Regions from separate parts of the Kribbella sp. NPDC048928 genome, predicted to be linked through region 2. Evidence: riboswitches for the same ligand, from Rfam matches in the RefSeq annotation. Region 2 holds a riboswitch; the other holds the start of a gene.
The links. A riboswitch is a leader RNA that binds a small molecule or an ion and turns the genes downstream of it on or off. The one in region 2 is predicted to bind cobalamin.
Positions count from the first base shown of each region.

Region 1: it holds a riboswitch for cobalamin, as region 2 does, so the genes downstream of both, cobN (cobaltochelatase subunit CobN) here and ACGFI6_RS27190 (ribonucleoside-diphosphate reductase subunit alpha) in region 2, are expected to answer to the same signal.

Region 1 covers NZ_JBICUC010000003.1:612,392-619,802, reverse strand. The annotation lists gene surE (5'/3'-nucleotidase SurE) at 103-870, opposite strand; gene cobN (cobaltochelatase subunit CobN) at 883-4,581, opposite strand; cobalamin riboswitch at 4,615-4,741, opposite strand; gene ACGFI6_RS16355 (DUF3500 domain-containing protein) at 4,730-5,698, opposite strand; gene ACGFI6_RS16350 (phosphoglycerate mutase family protein) at 5,723-6,415, opposite strand; gene ACGFI6_RS16345 (cobalamin biosynthesis protein) at 6,406-7,411, opposite strand, start outside.
Region 2 covers NZ_JBICUC010000006.1:429,027-436,437, reverse strand. The annotation lists gene ACGFI6_RS27220 (3-methyladenine DNA glycosylase) at 1-49, shown strand, start outside; gene ACGFI6_RS27215 (hypothetical protein) at 59-253, shown strand; gene ACGFI6_RS27210 (class I SAM-dependent methyltransferase) at 240-866, opposite strand; gene ACGFI6_RS27205 (class I SAM-dependent methyltransferase) at 863-1,678, opposite strand; gene ACGFI6_RS27200 (Fic family protein) at 1,769-3,034, shown strand; gene ACGFI6_RS27195 (DinB family protein) at 3,104-3,679, shown strand; cobalamin riboswitch at 3,740-3,908, shown strand; gene ACGFI6_RS27190 (ribonucleoside-diphosphate reductase subunit alpha) at 4,137-6,950, shown strand; gene ACGFI6_RS27185 (ribonucleotide-diphosphate reductase subunit beta) at 6,911-7,411, shown strand, end outside.

The DNA of each region.
Region 1 (7,411 bases), on a different contig from region 2:
GCAATTGGACAGTACGTATATGCCCACTGAGCAGGCATTGCCTGGTGCGGCCCGCCTGCGGGGCCAGGCAGTGGGCGTATACGTACTGTCCAACTGCAGACGTCAGCGGGTGAGGCGTTTGGCGAGGGCGGTGGCGGCGGTGTCGTCGGGGACCTCGCGGATGCCGATGATGGGGGTGACTGTGACGAAGCCTTCGGCCAGGAGGGCCTCGTCGGTGCCGGGGACGGGTGGGATGCCGGGGCGCTCGACGATGACCATCGGCTCACCGGTCGGGGCCTGGGTGCCGACCAGGCGAGTACGTCGTGGCACCGCCAGCGACGCGTGCCGGACGCCGGCCAGCTGGTCCAGCGGGCGGTCGGGCACGTTCAGGCTGAGGACCGTACCGGCGGGCTCGTCCCGGATCCAGTCGAGCGCCTCCACAGCGACCGTCGCCGCGGTCGGCCAGTGCTGTGGGTCGTCGGCATCCATGCTGACGGCAACCGCCGACAGCCCCAGCTCCGCGGCGGTCAGTGCCGCCGCAACGGTGCCGGAGTGGAAGATCGAGATGCCGATGTTCAGCCCGCGGTTGATCCCGGACAGCACCAGGTCCGGCGGCGGGCCGAACGCGCCGACACAGGCCATCGTCACCGCGAGCGCGGGCGTCCCCTCGATGCCGGTGTACGTGACGCCGTGCTCCTCGTCGACGGCCGTCCGGACCGGCCGACCGACCATCCCGGCGCGGGCCGAGCCGACCCCGCTCTCGTCGAGCAGCGGCGCGACCACGCGGACCTCGTGCCCGAGCTCGGCGATCGCCGGTGCGAGGGCCCGAATCCCGGGCGCCAGATAACCGTCGTCGTTGGTGATCAGGACCCGGAGCATCGGTTGGGGCATGCGTCCACCCAATCAGCCGCGGTCCTCGATGTCACCCTCCGTCTCAAGGACTGCGTTCCGCAGTGTCTCCAGCGCCGCGTCGGACGGTTCCGCCCAGAGACCGCGCTGGGCGGCCTCGAGCAGCCGTTCCGCGATCCCGTGCCGCGCCCACGGGTTCGACGTGCGGAAGAACTCGGCCATCTCCGGGTCGGCGACGTATTCCTTGGTCAGCGACTCGTACATCCAGTCGTCCACGACGCCCGCGGTCGCGTCGTATCCGAACAGGTAGTCGACGGTCGCCGCCATCTCGAACGCGCCCTTGTACCCGTGCCGCCGCATCGCCGCCATCCACCGCGGGTTCACCACCCGGGCACGAAAGATTCGCTTCGCCTCTTCGTCCAGGGTCCGCGTCTTCACCTGCGCGGGCACGGCGGAGTCGCCGACGTACGCCTTCGGGTTCGCGCCCGTCAGGTGCCGCACCATCGCGATCATGCCGCCGTGGTACTGGAAGTAGTCGTCGGAGTCCATGATGTCGTGCTCGCGGGTGTCGGCGTTCTTCGCGGCCACCTGGATCCGGGCGTACGCGCGTTCCATCGACCCACGCGCCTCGGCCCCGTCGAGATCCTTGCCGTACGCATACCCGCCCCACACCGCGTACACCTCGGCGAGCTCCGCGTCGGTACGCCAGTTGCGCGCGTCGACGAGCGGCAGCAGCCCGGCGCCGTACGAGCCGGGCTTGGAGCCGAAGACCCGGGCCGTGGACCGCCGTACGTCGTTGCCGGCAGCAACGTCGGCGTCGACGTGGGCCTTCAGGTAGTTGCCGTCGGGCGACTCGTCGAGGGCGGCGACCGTCCGGACGGCCTCGTCGAGCAGCGCGACCACGTGCGGGAACGCGTCCCGGAAGAACCCGGAGATCCGGATCGTCACGTCGATCCGCGGCCGGCCGACCTCATCCAGGTCGACCACCTCGAAGCTCGTCACGCGGCGCGACGCCTCGTCCCAGACCGGGCGGCAGCCGAGCAGCCACAGCACCTCGGCCAGGTCGTCGCCCTGGGTACGCATCGCCGACGTGCCCCAGACGGTCAGGCCGACGGACCGCGGGTACTCGCCGGTCTCGGTCCGGTGCCGGGCGATCAGCGAGTCGGCGAGGGCGACGCCCACGTCCCAGGCGTTCCGGCTGGGGATCGCCTTCGGGTCGACGGCGTAGAAGTTCCGCCCGGTCGGCAGCACGTTGACGAGGCCGCGGGTCGGGGATCCGGACGGTCCGGCTTCCACGAACCGTCCGTCCAGGGCCCGGAGCACGTTCGCGAGCTCGTCGCCGGTACGTTCAAGACGCGGGACGACCTCGGTGGCGGCGAAGGTGAGCGACGCTGCGACCTCGTCGGAGTCGCGGCCGAGCACCTCGGCGATCACGACCGGAACCTTCGTCGCGTCCCAGCTCATCGTCTCCATCCCGACGACGAGCTTCCGCGCGACCGACTCCAGCAGATCGACCCCGTCCGCGGCGCTCACGGCCGGCAGATCGGCCAGCGTCGCGAGGTCCGCGAGCTCCGGCACGGCACGGCCCGGGTCCGCCAGCAGCGCGGCTTCGTCGACACCGAACGTGTTCCCGAGCGCCGCGCGCAGCCCGGAGATCGAGTACGAACCACCCCACAGTTGCCGCGCCCGCAGTACGGCGAGCACCAGATTCACCCGCGCCTCACCGATCGGCGCACCGCCGAGTATGTGCAGCCCGTCGCGGATCTGTACGTCCTTGATCTCGCACAGATACCCGTCCAGGTGCAGTACGAACTCGTCGAACTCGTCGTCCGACGGCTTGTCCGACGTGTGCAGGTCGTGGTGCAACTGCGCCGCCTGGATCAGCGTCCAGATCTGCGCGCGCAGCGTCGGCACCTTCTCCGGGTCCAGCGCGGAGACGGTCGCGTACTCGTCGAGCAGGTACTCCAGCTTCGCCATGTCGCCGTACGTCTCGGCGCGCGCCATCGGCGGCACCAGGTGGTCGACGACCGTCGCGTGCGCGCGCCGTTTGGCCTGCGTCCCCTCGCCCGGATCGTTCACGATGAACGGGTAGATCATCGGCAGGTTCCCGAGTACGGCGTCCGGTGCACAGTCGGCGGCCAGGCCGATCCCCTTGCCCGGCAGCCATTCCAGCGTCCCGTGCTTGCCGAGATGAACGACGGCCTGGGCGCCGAAGCCGCCCTCCTCGACGCTCGCCTCCAGCCACCGGTACGCCGCGAGGTAGTGGTGCGACGGCGCCAGGGCCGGATCGTGGTAGATCGCGACCGGGTTCTCACCGAAGCCCCGCGGCGGCTGGATCATCAGCACGACGTTCCCGAACCGCAGCGCCGCGAGCGCGATCGCCGGCTCGTCGCCGGAGGTGTCGACGTACAACGAGCCGGGCGCCTCGCCCCATGCCTCGATCATTGCCTCCTGCAACGATTCCGGCGTACGGGAGAACCAGGTGGCGTACGTGGAGAGCGGCACCTTGGCGACCGCGTTCTCGAGCTGCTCGTCGGTGAGCCAGTCGACGTCGTGCCCGCCGGCCGCGATCAGCTGGTGGATCAGCCCGTCACCCTCCAGCTCGTCCGGATCCAGGTCGCCGACGTCGTAGCCCGCGTCCTTCAGTTGCCCGAGCAGCACGACCGCCGACGCGGGCGTGTCGAGACCGACCGCGTTCCCGATCCGCGCGTGCTTCGTCGGGTACGAGGACAGCACCAGCGCGATCCGCTTCTCGGCGACCGGTACGTGGCGCAACCGTGCGTGCGCGACCGCGATCCCGGCGAGCCGCGCGCACCGTTCCGGGTCCGGCGCGTACCGGGCCAGCCCGTCGGCGTCGTACGACTTGAAGGAGAACGGCACCGAGATCAGCCGCCCGTCGAACTCCGGGATCGCGACCTGCGTCGCCGCGTCCAGCGGGCTGACGGCCGCATCGCTGTCCACCCACTGCTCGCGCGTCGAGGTCAGCGCGAGCCCCTGGATCAACGGGATGTCCAACGAGGCCAGCGCACCGGCGTCCCACGCGTCGTCCGCACCGCCGGCGCTCGCGTTCGCCGCAACGGATCCGCCCGCGGCGAGCAGGGTCGTCACCAGCACGTCGCACTTGCGGAGCAGCTCGAACAGCCCCGCATTGTCGGGTGAGGTCGGGTCGAGCCCGCGGAGCGTCCCGCAGTACACCGGCAACGGCTGCGCACCAGCGTCGGCAACGGCGGCAGCCAGTACGTCGACGAAGGCAGTGTTCCCGGAGATCTCGTGGGCGCGGTAGTAGACGATCCCGACCACCGGCCGTTCGTCCTCGACGAACTCGCCACGGACGCCGTACGCCGGCAGCGCACGCGGCGGCTCGAACTCGTCGCCGGTGAGCAGCAGCGTGTCGCGCAGGAACCCGGCCAGGTTGCGCAGGTTGTCCGCTCCACCCTCGCGGAGATACGCGAGGGCCTCGGTCACCGCGCCAGCAGGAACGGTCGACAGCGACATCAGCTCGGCGTCCGGCGCCGCCTCACCGCTGACGACCACGGCCGGCTTGCCCGAGGCGAGGACCGCGTCGAGGCCTTCCTCCCAGGCTCGCTTGCCGCCGAGCAGGCGGACGACGACCACATCCGCGTCGTCGAGCAGCGGACCGAGCTCGGCGACGTCCAGCCGCGCCGGGTTCGCCACCTTCCACCCGGCAGCGGCCTGTGCGGCAGCCAGCAGGTCCGTGTCGGCGGTGGACAGCAACAGCAGCTTCGCAGGCATACGCACGCGTTCCTTCCCGGGGTATCCACGCCCCAGCTACAGGTACGACGGCGGCAGTTCCTGACTCCCCCTCGCGGGGTCACAGTGGCGGGACCGTCCCGGATTCACACCGGGTTCCTGCGAATGCCGTCGATTGACGTCGCTGACTCTATCGGTGCATTGCGTAGTGCGCCGCGAGCAGGTCCGTACCCCAGTCGTTGCGCAGGTCACGCCAGACCGAGTGGATGTGGTTCGCGTTGTCCTGGGTGTTGTCGTACTCCGCAAGGAACGTCGGGCCGGCCACGGAGTAGTAGTGGCGGTGCCCGACACCCGGCTGGGTCTCACCGGCCCAGGCGAACGTCAGCTGCTCAATGCCCTGAGCGGTGATGTCCTGCCAGGTCTGCAGACCGATCGGACCGGCCGCACGTCCGACGTACTGGCCGATGAGGAGGCTCAGGATCTGACGCTGGTCCTCGTTCATGTCGCCGTACGGCAGGCCGCGGTGCAGGAGCGACGCGTCGGCGACCGGGTCGTGGCGGGTCAGGAGGTCGTCGGGGGCGTCCTGCGAGACGTGTGCGACCTCGAGCTGTCCGGGCTCCAGCGCATGCAGCAGCTGGAAGCCCAGGTCCTGCTCAGCGGCCAGGAACCGGCGGCCGGTCTCGGGGCCGGTCAGTACTTCGGCCGGGTTCGACCCGATGAACTGCGGTGTGAACGCAATCGCCCCGTCCACGACCATCACATGCAGCGCCAGGTGGTGACCGTTCAGCCGCCAGGCCCACGGCCCGGTACCGGACGGGTCGCCGAGCACGCGCAGGAAGAACCGCTCGCCGAGGACGGAGCCCTCCCAGTGCCCCGACTCCGGCAGCGCGGGGATGCCGCGCAGGATGACCTCCGCGTCCAGCACCGCCCACGAGTCGGCCGCGCCGCGCTCGCTGCAGCCGAGCTCGACGATCCGTTTCGCCAGCAACTGCTGCGCCGGTGTCAGCTCCGACAGCTGCAGCCCGGGCCGGTCCCCCGGCAGGTACGTCCACTCCTTGTGGTCCGGGGTGTCGAACGGCGCCCTGATCTTGGCGAGCTGTGCGGGCGACAGGCTCGCCAGCAGGTCCAGTACGGCGTCCCGCGTCTGCTCTACAACCATGCCGATCGCTCCCGTTCCGTCGTCTCACCCATTGCTACCCAACCAAGCCTGACGCTCTTGGTCCGTCGGTTCGTAGGCTGTCCACTGCTCGAACGGCCGGTCCAGCTTGTACCGGAAATCCGGTTGCCGCAGCAGGACGCGTGTTTCCGCGTTCCCCGGGTTCCGCAGCGACTCGAAGAACCGTACCGACCAGTGGAACCAGCGCATGCAGAACAGCCGCATCGTGAGCCCGTGCGACACCAGCAGCACGTTCCGCGGCGCGTCCGGGCTCTCGAAGTCGCGGTGCATCGTCTCCAGGAACGTCGACACCCGGTCGTACACGTCCGAACCCGACTCACCGTGGGTGAACCGGTAGTAGAAGTGCCCGAACGAGTCCCGCAGCTTCTCCTGCCGCTCGATGTCTTCGGTGACCTGCAGATTGGCCCAGTCCTGTTCGCGCAGCCGCGGCTCCTCGCGCGGCAACTGGAGAAGGTCGTCCAGCCCGAGCGAGTCGAGCGTCTGCCGGGCCCGCAGGTACGGCGACACGTACACGCGGACCGGCTCGTTCTCGAACAGCTCCCGCAGCCCCCGTCCGGCCTTGGCAGCCTGCTGGTGCCCCAGGGCGGTCAGCGGCACCGCGTGGTCCGGGATGCGTTCGTAGATCGTCTTGTCCAGATTCGCCTCGGACTCCCCGTGCCGGATCATCGCGATCCGCAACGGCCGATGACTCAACCCCATCGCTTCCCCTTCCCCAGTCCGACCGCTTGAGTCCGACGATTCGAGGCCCGGGACCCACGGATTCTCGGACGCAACGAGATGATGGTGGCGAGGGCGGCCACCGCGACGCCGACGCACCGGGCGAGTTCGGCCGTACGGCGGACGTCGGGGACTGTTGGCGCCGGGCCGTCGCCCAGGGTGCCGCGATCCTCGACGTAGCTGCCGTAGTCGTTGGTCCCGCCCAGCGTCACGCCGAGCGCACCCGCGAACGCTGCCTCGACCGGGCCGGCGTTCGGGCTCGGATGCTTCCGCGCGTCGCGCTGCCAGACCGCGACGGTCTCCGCCGGCCGCCCCGACACGAGCGCCGTCAGCACTGCGCACACCCGCGCCGGCAGCAGATTCAGTACGTCGTCCAGTCGCGCTGACGCCCATCCGAAGTTCCGGTACTTGGGCGACCGGTAGCCGACCATGGCATCCAGCGTGTTCGCCGCCCGGTACGCAAGCAGCCCGGGGATACCGAACGCTCCGCCCCACACCAGCGGCGCGACGCACGCGTCCGAGGTGTTCTCGGCGAGGGACTCGACCGTCGCCCTGGCCAGCTCGTCGGACTCCAGCGCGGTCGCGTCGCGGGCGCACAGGTGGCTCAACCGATCGCGGGCGGCGGGGATGTCCTTCTCTTCCAGCAGGGTGGCCATGGTCTGCGCCTCACGCTCCAGGCTGCGGGCGCCGAGGACCGCCCACGTAGCGGTCGCGGTTGCGGCGACGTACAGGACTGGATGCTTGCGGGTGAGTCGCTCGATCGCGACGCCGAGGACTGCTGAGGTGCCGACCAGGGTCGCCGTGTAGCTGACGCCGGCTGGGCGCGAGTCGGCGTACAAGTGCTTCTCCAGGCTGGCTGCTGCCTGGCCGAAGCCGGCGACCGGGTGCAGACGGCGCGGATCGCCCAGGACGCGGTCGGCGGCGAAGCCGAGGAGGATGCCGAGAGCCCTGCCGACCGGAGGCTGGATCAGGGCCTCG
Region 2 (7,411 bases):
TCCCCTCCGCCGCCAACTCGTGTCCCTCTGCGACGAACTGCTCGGCTAGGCTCGGTGGATGGGAAAGATTGTCGCCATCGCGTTCGCCGCACTGCTCATTGCGATCGGTGGCGTCTGGACGTTCCAGGGGCTCGGCTACCTCAAGGGCAGCTCGATGACCGGCAGCACCGTGTGGGCCACCGTCGGCCCGATCGTCGCGGCCTTCGGTGTCGCCCTCATCTTCGTGGCGTTCCGCGGCCCTAAGAAGCGCTGACCCGGAGCACTGCCCACTGGTAGTGCATGGCCTGGTCGTCGTCCCAGGTGGTCCAGTCCTCGAGCACACCGTGCTGTTTGAGAACCGCCTGCAGGCCGTCGTCGGAGCGGATGCTGAAGAACCGGCCAGGACCGTAGCCCTTGCCGTCCTTCCAGACATGCTCGCTGGCGGCGACGTCACCCCACAAGCCGATCGCCAAAGGCGCACCGGGCCGCAGCACCCGGACGATCTCCCGCAGGGCCTGGTCGAGGTCCTCGTCGGCCACGTGCAGCAGCGTGCTCATCGTCCAGCCCGCGTCGAACGTGGCATCGGCGAACGGGAGCTCCAGCACCGACGCGACCTCGGCCCGCAGTCCCTGCGCCCGGCAGGCCTCGACGCTCGCCGGCGACAGATCGACCCCGGTGTAGCTGAACCCGGCCGCAGCGATCGCCCCGCCGTCACGGCCCGGACCGCACCCGATCTCCAGAACCGTCTCGCGTCCTTCGGTGTGCAACTGATCGAGATACTGGGTCCGACGGCTGATGCGCGGCTCCGGGAGGTCGCGGTCGACCCGGGCCTGGAGTTCGCCGGTGTAGTAGGCGATCAGGTCCTGCTCGCGCTCCTCGCGGTTCATCGGGTCGCCTTGAGCGCAAAGAACAGCGGGATCCGCGGAGCGTCGTCAGGCAGCCGCCACCAGCCTTCGGGCGTTTGCTGCATGGAGGGCCAGCGAGGCCATGGCAGTACTTCGGACTCGCGCAGGCTGGTGATCTGGAAGCCGGTGCCGGCGAGCGTGGTGACGATCTCGCCGAGGCCGTGCCGCCACTCGTAGCTGGTCTGCCGGCCGGGCACCTCGTCGCCGGTGTAGGTGACCGTGGAGTCGTGCGCGATCGGACCGCGGCCTTCGAGATAGTCGGCGCGCAGGATCAGCTCCTCGGACTCACCAGGAAGCGACACTTCACGCAACGAGTTGAGCAGCGGGTGGAACTCGACGATGTAGAGGGCCCCGCCAGGCTTCAGCAGCTCACGGACCACCCCGGCCCACTGCTGCAGATCAGGCAGGTAGCAGAGCGCGCCCTTGCCCGTGTAGACGATGTCGAACTTCCGTCCGCCGACCGCCTGCACCGCGTCGTACACGTTGGCGTGCAGGTACTCGACGTCGGCTCCGGCCTCGGTGGCGATCCGCTGCGCCGCGTCCAGCGACTTCTCGGACAGGTCGAGCCCGCTGGTCCGCGCACCCCGGCGCGCGAACTCGATCGTCTCCGTCCCGAGATGGCATTGCAGATGCAGGACGTCGCGACCGTCGAGCGGACCCAGATCCGCCCACTCGTAGTCGGCGAACCAGAACTCCGCCGGCCGGTCGTAGAACGCGCTCGCCGCGTGCAGCGGCGCCCGGGCGTCCCAGTCGGCCTCGTTGGCGGTCACCATCTCCTGTGTCTGCGCATCCATAGACAGCAGTTTTCCCACAATCCGGTCCACAACCGCTACGCTTTAATCCACAGGCTTGTTCAAGGTTTGTGGATAAGCTTGAATAAGAACATGGCAAGGGTCGAGTTGCATCGGTGGCCCGGGCATCCGGACGGGTTCACCCGGGCGGAGCGTCTCGGCGGGTCATACGAGCTGTATCTGCCCGACCCCCTGGTCGGGCGGGAGTTCGACCTGTCCGACGACGTGCTCGCGCTGCTCGAGGATGCGGCCGGTGATCTGGCCCGGCTCGATGCGACGGCCGCCGTACTGACGAACAGCGAGGCCCTCGCGCGGCTGCTGCTGCGAGCGGAGGCGGTCGGGTCGTCACACATCGAAGGCCTTGTCGTCGGTGCGCGCCGGCTGCTGAAGGCCGACGTACTGCGGGACCGGATCAGCGACGTGACGGCCGAGGAGGTGCTCGGGGCGGTCGACGCGATGACCTGGGTGACCGAGACGGTGCAGGCCGGCGACAAGCTCGAGGTCGACCATCTGCTCGAGGCCCATCGCCGGTTGATGGCGCAGTCACCGACCCCGGAGTACGGCGGCAAGATCCGCTACCTGCAGAACTGGATCGGCGGCCGCTCCCCTGCCGAGGCGTACTACGTGCCGCCGCCGGCGCAGCTGATCCCGGAACTGCTCGCGGACCTGATGACCTTCGTTCGCGAGTCCGCGCTGCCGGTGCTGGCGAAGACCGCGATCGCCCACGCCCAGTTCGAGACCATCCACCCGTTTGCCGACGGCAACGGCCGGACCGGGCGCGCGCTGATCCACCTGATCCTGCGCGCCGACGGCCTCAGCACCCGTACGGTGCCACCGGTCTCGCTGTCACTCGCCACGCACGCATCGGCCTACATCGAAGCACTGACGGACTTCCGGTACGTCGGACGTGCGACGACCCCGAAGGCGCGCGCCGCCGCGAACCCGTGGCTGCGGATGTTCGCGCTGGCGTGCACGCACGCGACCGCGGAGGCTGCCCGCTTCGAGCAGACCGCGGCAGACCTCAAGGCCGATTGGCGGACGCGCGCCGCACCGGTGCGGGCCGGCTCCGCTGCCGAGCTGCTGATCGAGGCGCTGCCCGCGGCACCGGTCCTGACGCTCGCGGCCGCGGCCCAGCTGATCGACCGCTCGCAGCAGGCCGCCAACCAAGGCCTCGCCAGGCTGGTCGAGGCGGGCGTCCTGCGCGAGGTCACCGACGGGCGGCGCAACCGCATCTACGAGGCGCCGGAGCTGATCGACGCCTTCACGCTGCTCGAGCGCCGGTTCGCCAGCCCGGCCGCGGACACGCGGATCGAGCCGCCTAGCAGACCCGTACCACCAAGGCCAGGACCAACACACTAGGCGGTTTGACTTTTCTGGAGCGATCGAGCAAGAATTCGAACACATGTTCGATCGTACAGGGGAGCCGTGATGGCGTTCGACTGGGACATCCTGCACCGGCCGTCGGCGATGGCGATGGTGCGCGGCCAGCTGGGCTTCAGCTGGATGGTGCTGTCCGGTCGCCTCGGCCAACTGACCGACGAGCAGTACTTCTGGCGTCCGAGCAGCGAGGCCCTGACCGTCGTCAGACGGCACTACGCGGGGCGGTTCCGACCGCTCGGGTCCGGTGAGTGGGTCGCCCAGTGGCCGGACGAGCCCGACCATCGGGGGCCGCGCACGATCGCGTGGCTGATCGCGCATCTGACCGAGACCTTCTTCGAGCGCTGGGAGTGGACGTTCGGGGCGAGCCGGCAAGGCCGCGCGGACATCACGCTGCACGGCAACGCGCGCGACGCGGTCGCTTGGCTGACGTACTGGGTCGAGGCCTGGCAGGACGCGATCGCCGCGCTGGACGAGGAGCAGGCGATGACCGTCGGCCTCAGCCAGGCGAACGAGCTGGACGCGAGCGAACCGTTCGGCCACGTCGTTCTGCGGCTGAACAGGGAGCTCATCCATCACGGTTCGGAGATCATGACGCTCCAGGACCTGCACGCGGCCGCGGCGTGAGGGCCACAAGATGTGCGACACGCAGCGCGGCGCTACCACAAGATGTAGATCGTTCCGCTTAGCATCACTACTGCTGGTGGTTCGGGGCGATCGACAACACAAGATGTTGATCGACCCGAGGCAACAGGGGAATCCGGTGCAAGTCCGGAGCTGCCCCGCAACGGTGAGCGGACGTGCTGTCCTCCGGCGTCCGCGAGTCCGGATACCTGCCACCGGTGCGTGTGCCGCCGGTGCACGCAGTCCGAGATCTCGCGGGTGGGTCGCAGGGCGTGACGGCAGTGTTCCCGGCCGGTGCTGCCGGTCCCGTCGTGCGCCTGCCCGCGTGCTCCCCGACTCCCGAACTCTTGTGGAGAACACACTTGTGACCATTGCTTCCTCAGCATCCTCAGCTTTCCCGGCGTCCTCGGCTCCCCCGGCGTCTTCGGCTTCCTTGGCTTCCTCGGCTTTGGCGGGCTCGGTGGCGGACGGTTCGACAGAGCTCACCGTGATCCGCCGCGACGGCAGTAGTGCGCCGTTCGACGCCGCCAAGATCTCCGTCGCCATGACGAAGGCGTTCCTCGCCGTCGAGGGCGCCGACGCCGGCTCCACGCACCGGGTCCGCGACCTGGTGGCCGACCTGACCGGCCGGGTCGTGGGGGTCCTTACCAGCCGCGGCGACGCCCGCCGCAGCGTGCAGGTCGAGGACATCCAGGACCAGGTCGAGTTGGCGCTGATGCGCGCCGGCGAGCACCAGGTCGCCCGCGCCTACGTGCTGTACCGCGAGGAGCACACGAAGGCCCGCACTCCCGCCGACGCCTCGGGCGTCGCCGTCAAGCCGGCACTTACCGTCCGCGCGGCCGACGGCAGCCGTTCCCCGCTGGACGTCGACCGGCTGCGCGTCGTGGTCGCGGAGGCCGCCACCGGACTCGACGCGGTCGACCCCGAGCTGATCCTGGACGAGACTCTCGGCGCCTGTTACGACGGCATCGCCCAGCACGAGGTCGAGCAAGCGCTCGTGATGGCCGCCCGGTCGTACGTCGAGACAGAGCCGCAGTACAGCTTCGCCGCCGCCCGCCTGCTGCTGGACCAGATCCGCCGGGAGGCGCTCGGACGCGCGCACAGCGAGCCCCGCCAGGCCAGCCAGGCGGACATGACCGAGGCCTACTCCGAGTACTTCACGCGCTACTTCCAGATCGGCATCGAGGCCGGGCAGCTCGACCCAGAGCTCGCCACCTTCGACCTCGACCGGATCGCCGCCGCGATCCGCCCCGAGCGGGACCTGGACTTCACCTTCCTCGGCCTGCAGACGCTGTACGACCGCTACCTGCTGCACCTCGACAAAGTGCGGTACGAGTTGCCGCAGGCGTTCTTCCTGCGGGTCGCGATGGGGATGGCACTGCGCGAGGACGACCGCGAGGCGCGCACGATCCAGTTCTACGAGTTGCTCAGTACGTTCCGGTTCATGTCCTCGACGCCGACGCTGTTCAATGCCGGCACCACCCGCCCACAGCTGTCGTCCTGCTTCCTGACCACGGTCGACGACGACCTCGCCGGCATCTTCACCAGCATCCGTAACAACGCCCTGCTCGCCAAGTACTCCGGCGGCCTCGGCAACGACTGGACCCCGATCCGAGGCATCGGCGCCAAGATCCGCGGCACCAACGGCGAATCCCAAGGCATCGTCCCCTTCCTCAAGGTCGCCAACGACACCGCGGTAGCTGTGAATCAAGGCGGGCGTCGCAAGGGTGCGGTGTGTGCGTATTTGGAGACGTGGCACATCGATGTCGAGGAGTTTCTCGACCTGCGGAAGAACACCGGCGACGAGCGGCGCCGCACGCACGACATGAACACCGCCAACTGGGTGCCGGACCTGTTCCTGCAGCGGGTCGAGGCGGGTGGCGACTGGACGCTGTTCTCACCGGACGAGGTGCCGGACCTGCACGACCTGTACGGCGCCGCCTTCGCCGAGGCGTACGTCGCCTACGAGGCAGCGGCCGATCGCGGCGAGATCCGGGTGCACAAGCGGGTCAAGGCGGTCGACCTTTGGCGGCGGATGCTGACCGTCCTGTTCGAGACCGGGCATCCGTGGATCACCTTCAAGGACGCCTGCAACCTGCGCTCGCCGCAGCAGCACGACGGCGTCGTCCACTCGTCGAACCTGTGCACCGAGATCACGCTCAACACCACCGTCGACGAGACCGCGGTCTGCAACCTCGGATCGGTCAACCTGGTCGCGCACCTGACCGCGGACGGACTCGACACCGACCTGCTCCGGGACACCGTGAAGACTGCGGTCCGGATGCTCGACAACGTCATCGACGTGAACTTCTACACCACCCCGGAGGCAGAGCGCGCGAACCAGCGGCACCGCCCGGTCGGCCTCGGGCTGATGGGCTTCGCGGACGCGCTGTTCAAGCTCCGCATTCCGTACTCGTCCGACGCGGCGGTCGAGTTCGCGGACCGCTCCATGGAGCAGATCAGCTACCACGCCATCGAGGCGTCCACTGACCTCGCGGCCGAGCGCGGCCGGTACTCGTCGTACGACGGATCGCTGTGGAGTCAGGGCGTGCTGCCGATCGACTCGATCGCCAGGCTGCAAGCGGCGCGCAACGGCGACCTGGTCGTCGACGACAGCTCACGCCTGGACTGGGACGCCCTGCGTCAGAAGGTGCTGCGCGACGGGATGCGGAACTCGAACGTGATGGCGATTGCGCCGACCGCGACGATCTCGAACATCTGCGGCGTGAGCCAGTCCATCGAGCCGACCTACAGCAACCTGTTCGTGAAGTCGAACATGTCCGGTGAGTTCACCATCGCCAACCCGTACCTGGTCGCCGATCTGAAGGCCCGCGGGCTGTGGGACCAGGTGATGGTGTCGGACCTGAAGTACCACGACGGTGTGCTGGCCGGCATCGAGCGGATCCCCGCGGACCTTCGCGAGCTGTACGCAACCGCGTTCGAGATCGACCCGCTCTGGCTGGTGAAGGCCGCGTCGCGCCGGCAGAAGTGGATCGACCAGGCGCAGTCGCTCAACCTCTACATGGCGAAGCCGTCCGGCCGCGCGCTCGACGAGCTGTACCGGTCGGCCTGGCGCTATGGCCTCAAGACGACCTACTACCTGCGTTCCCAGTCAGCAACCCATGTCGAGAAGTCCACGCTGAAAGGCACCGACGGCCGCCTGAACGCCGTATCGGCAACCATGCCCGAACCGACGCTGCCCGAACCAACGCTGCCTGAACCCATCGGAGCGGTCTGCTCCATCGACGATCCCGACTGCGAGGCCTGCCAGTGACCACCGGACTGAACGAGCTCACCGGCGGCGCGGGCCGGGTCGAGGTCGCCGACAAGGCGATGATCAACTCCCGCGCGGACGTCAACCAGCTGCTGCCGCTGAAGTACACCTGGGCCTGGGAGAAGTACCTTGCCGCCTGCAACAACCACTGGATGCCGACCGAGGTGTCGATGCAGGCCGACATCTCCCTGTGGAAGTCGCCGGGCGGCCTGACCGACGACGAGCGGCTGATGCTCAAGCGCAACCTCGGGTTCTTCGCCACCGCGGAGTCCCTGGTCGCGAACAACATCGTCCTCGCGGTCTACCGCCAGCTCACCAACCCCGAGTGCCGGCAGTACCTGCTCCGCCAGGCGTTCGAGGAGGCCGTGCACACGCACACCTTCCAGTACATCTGCACCTCGCTCGGGCTCGACGAGGGCGAGCTGTTCAACATGTACCGCGAGGTCCCGTCGATCTCCGAC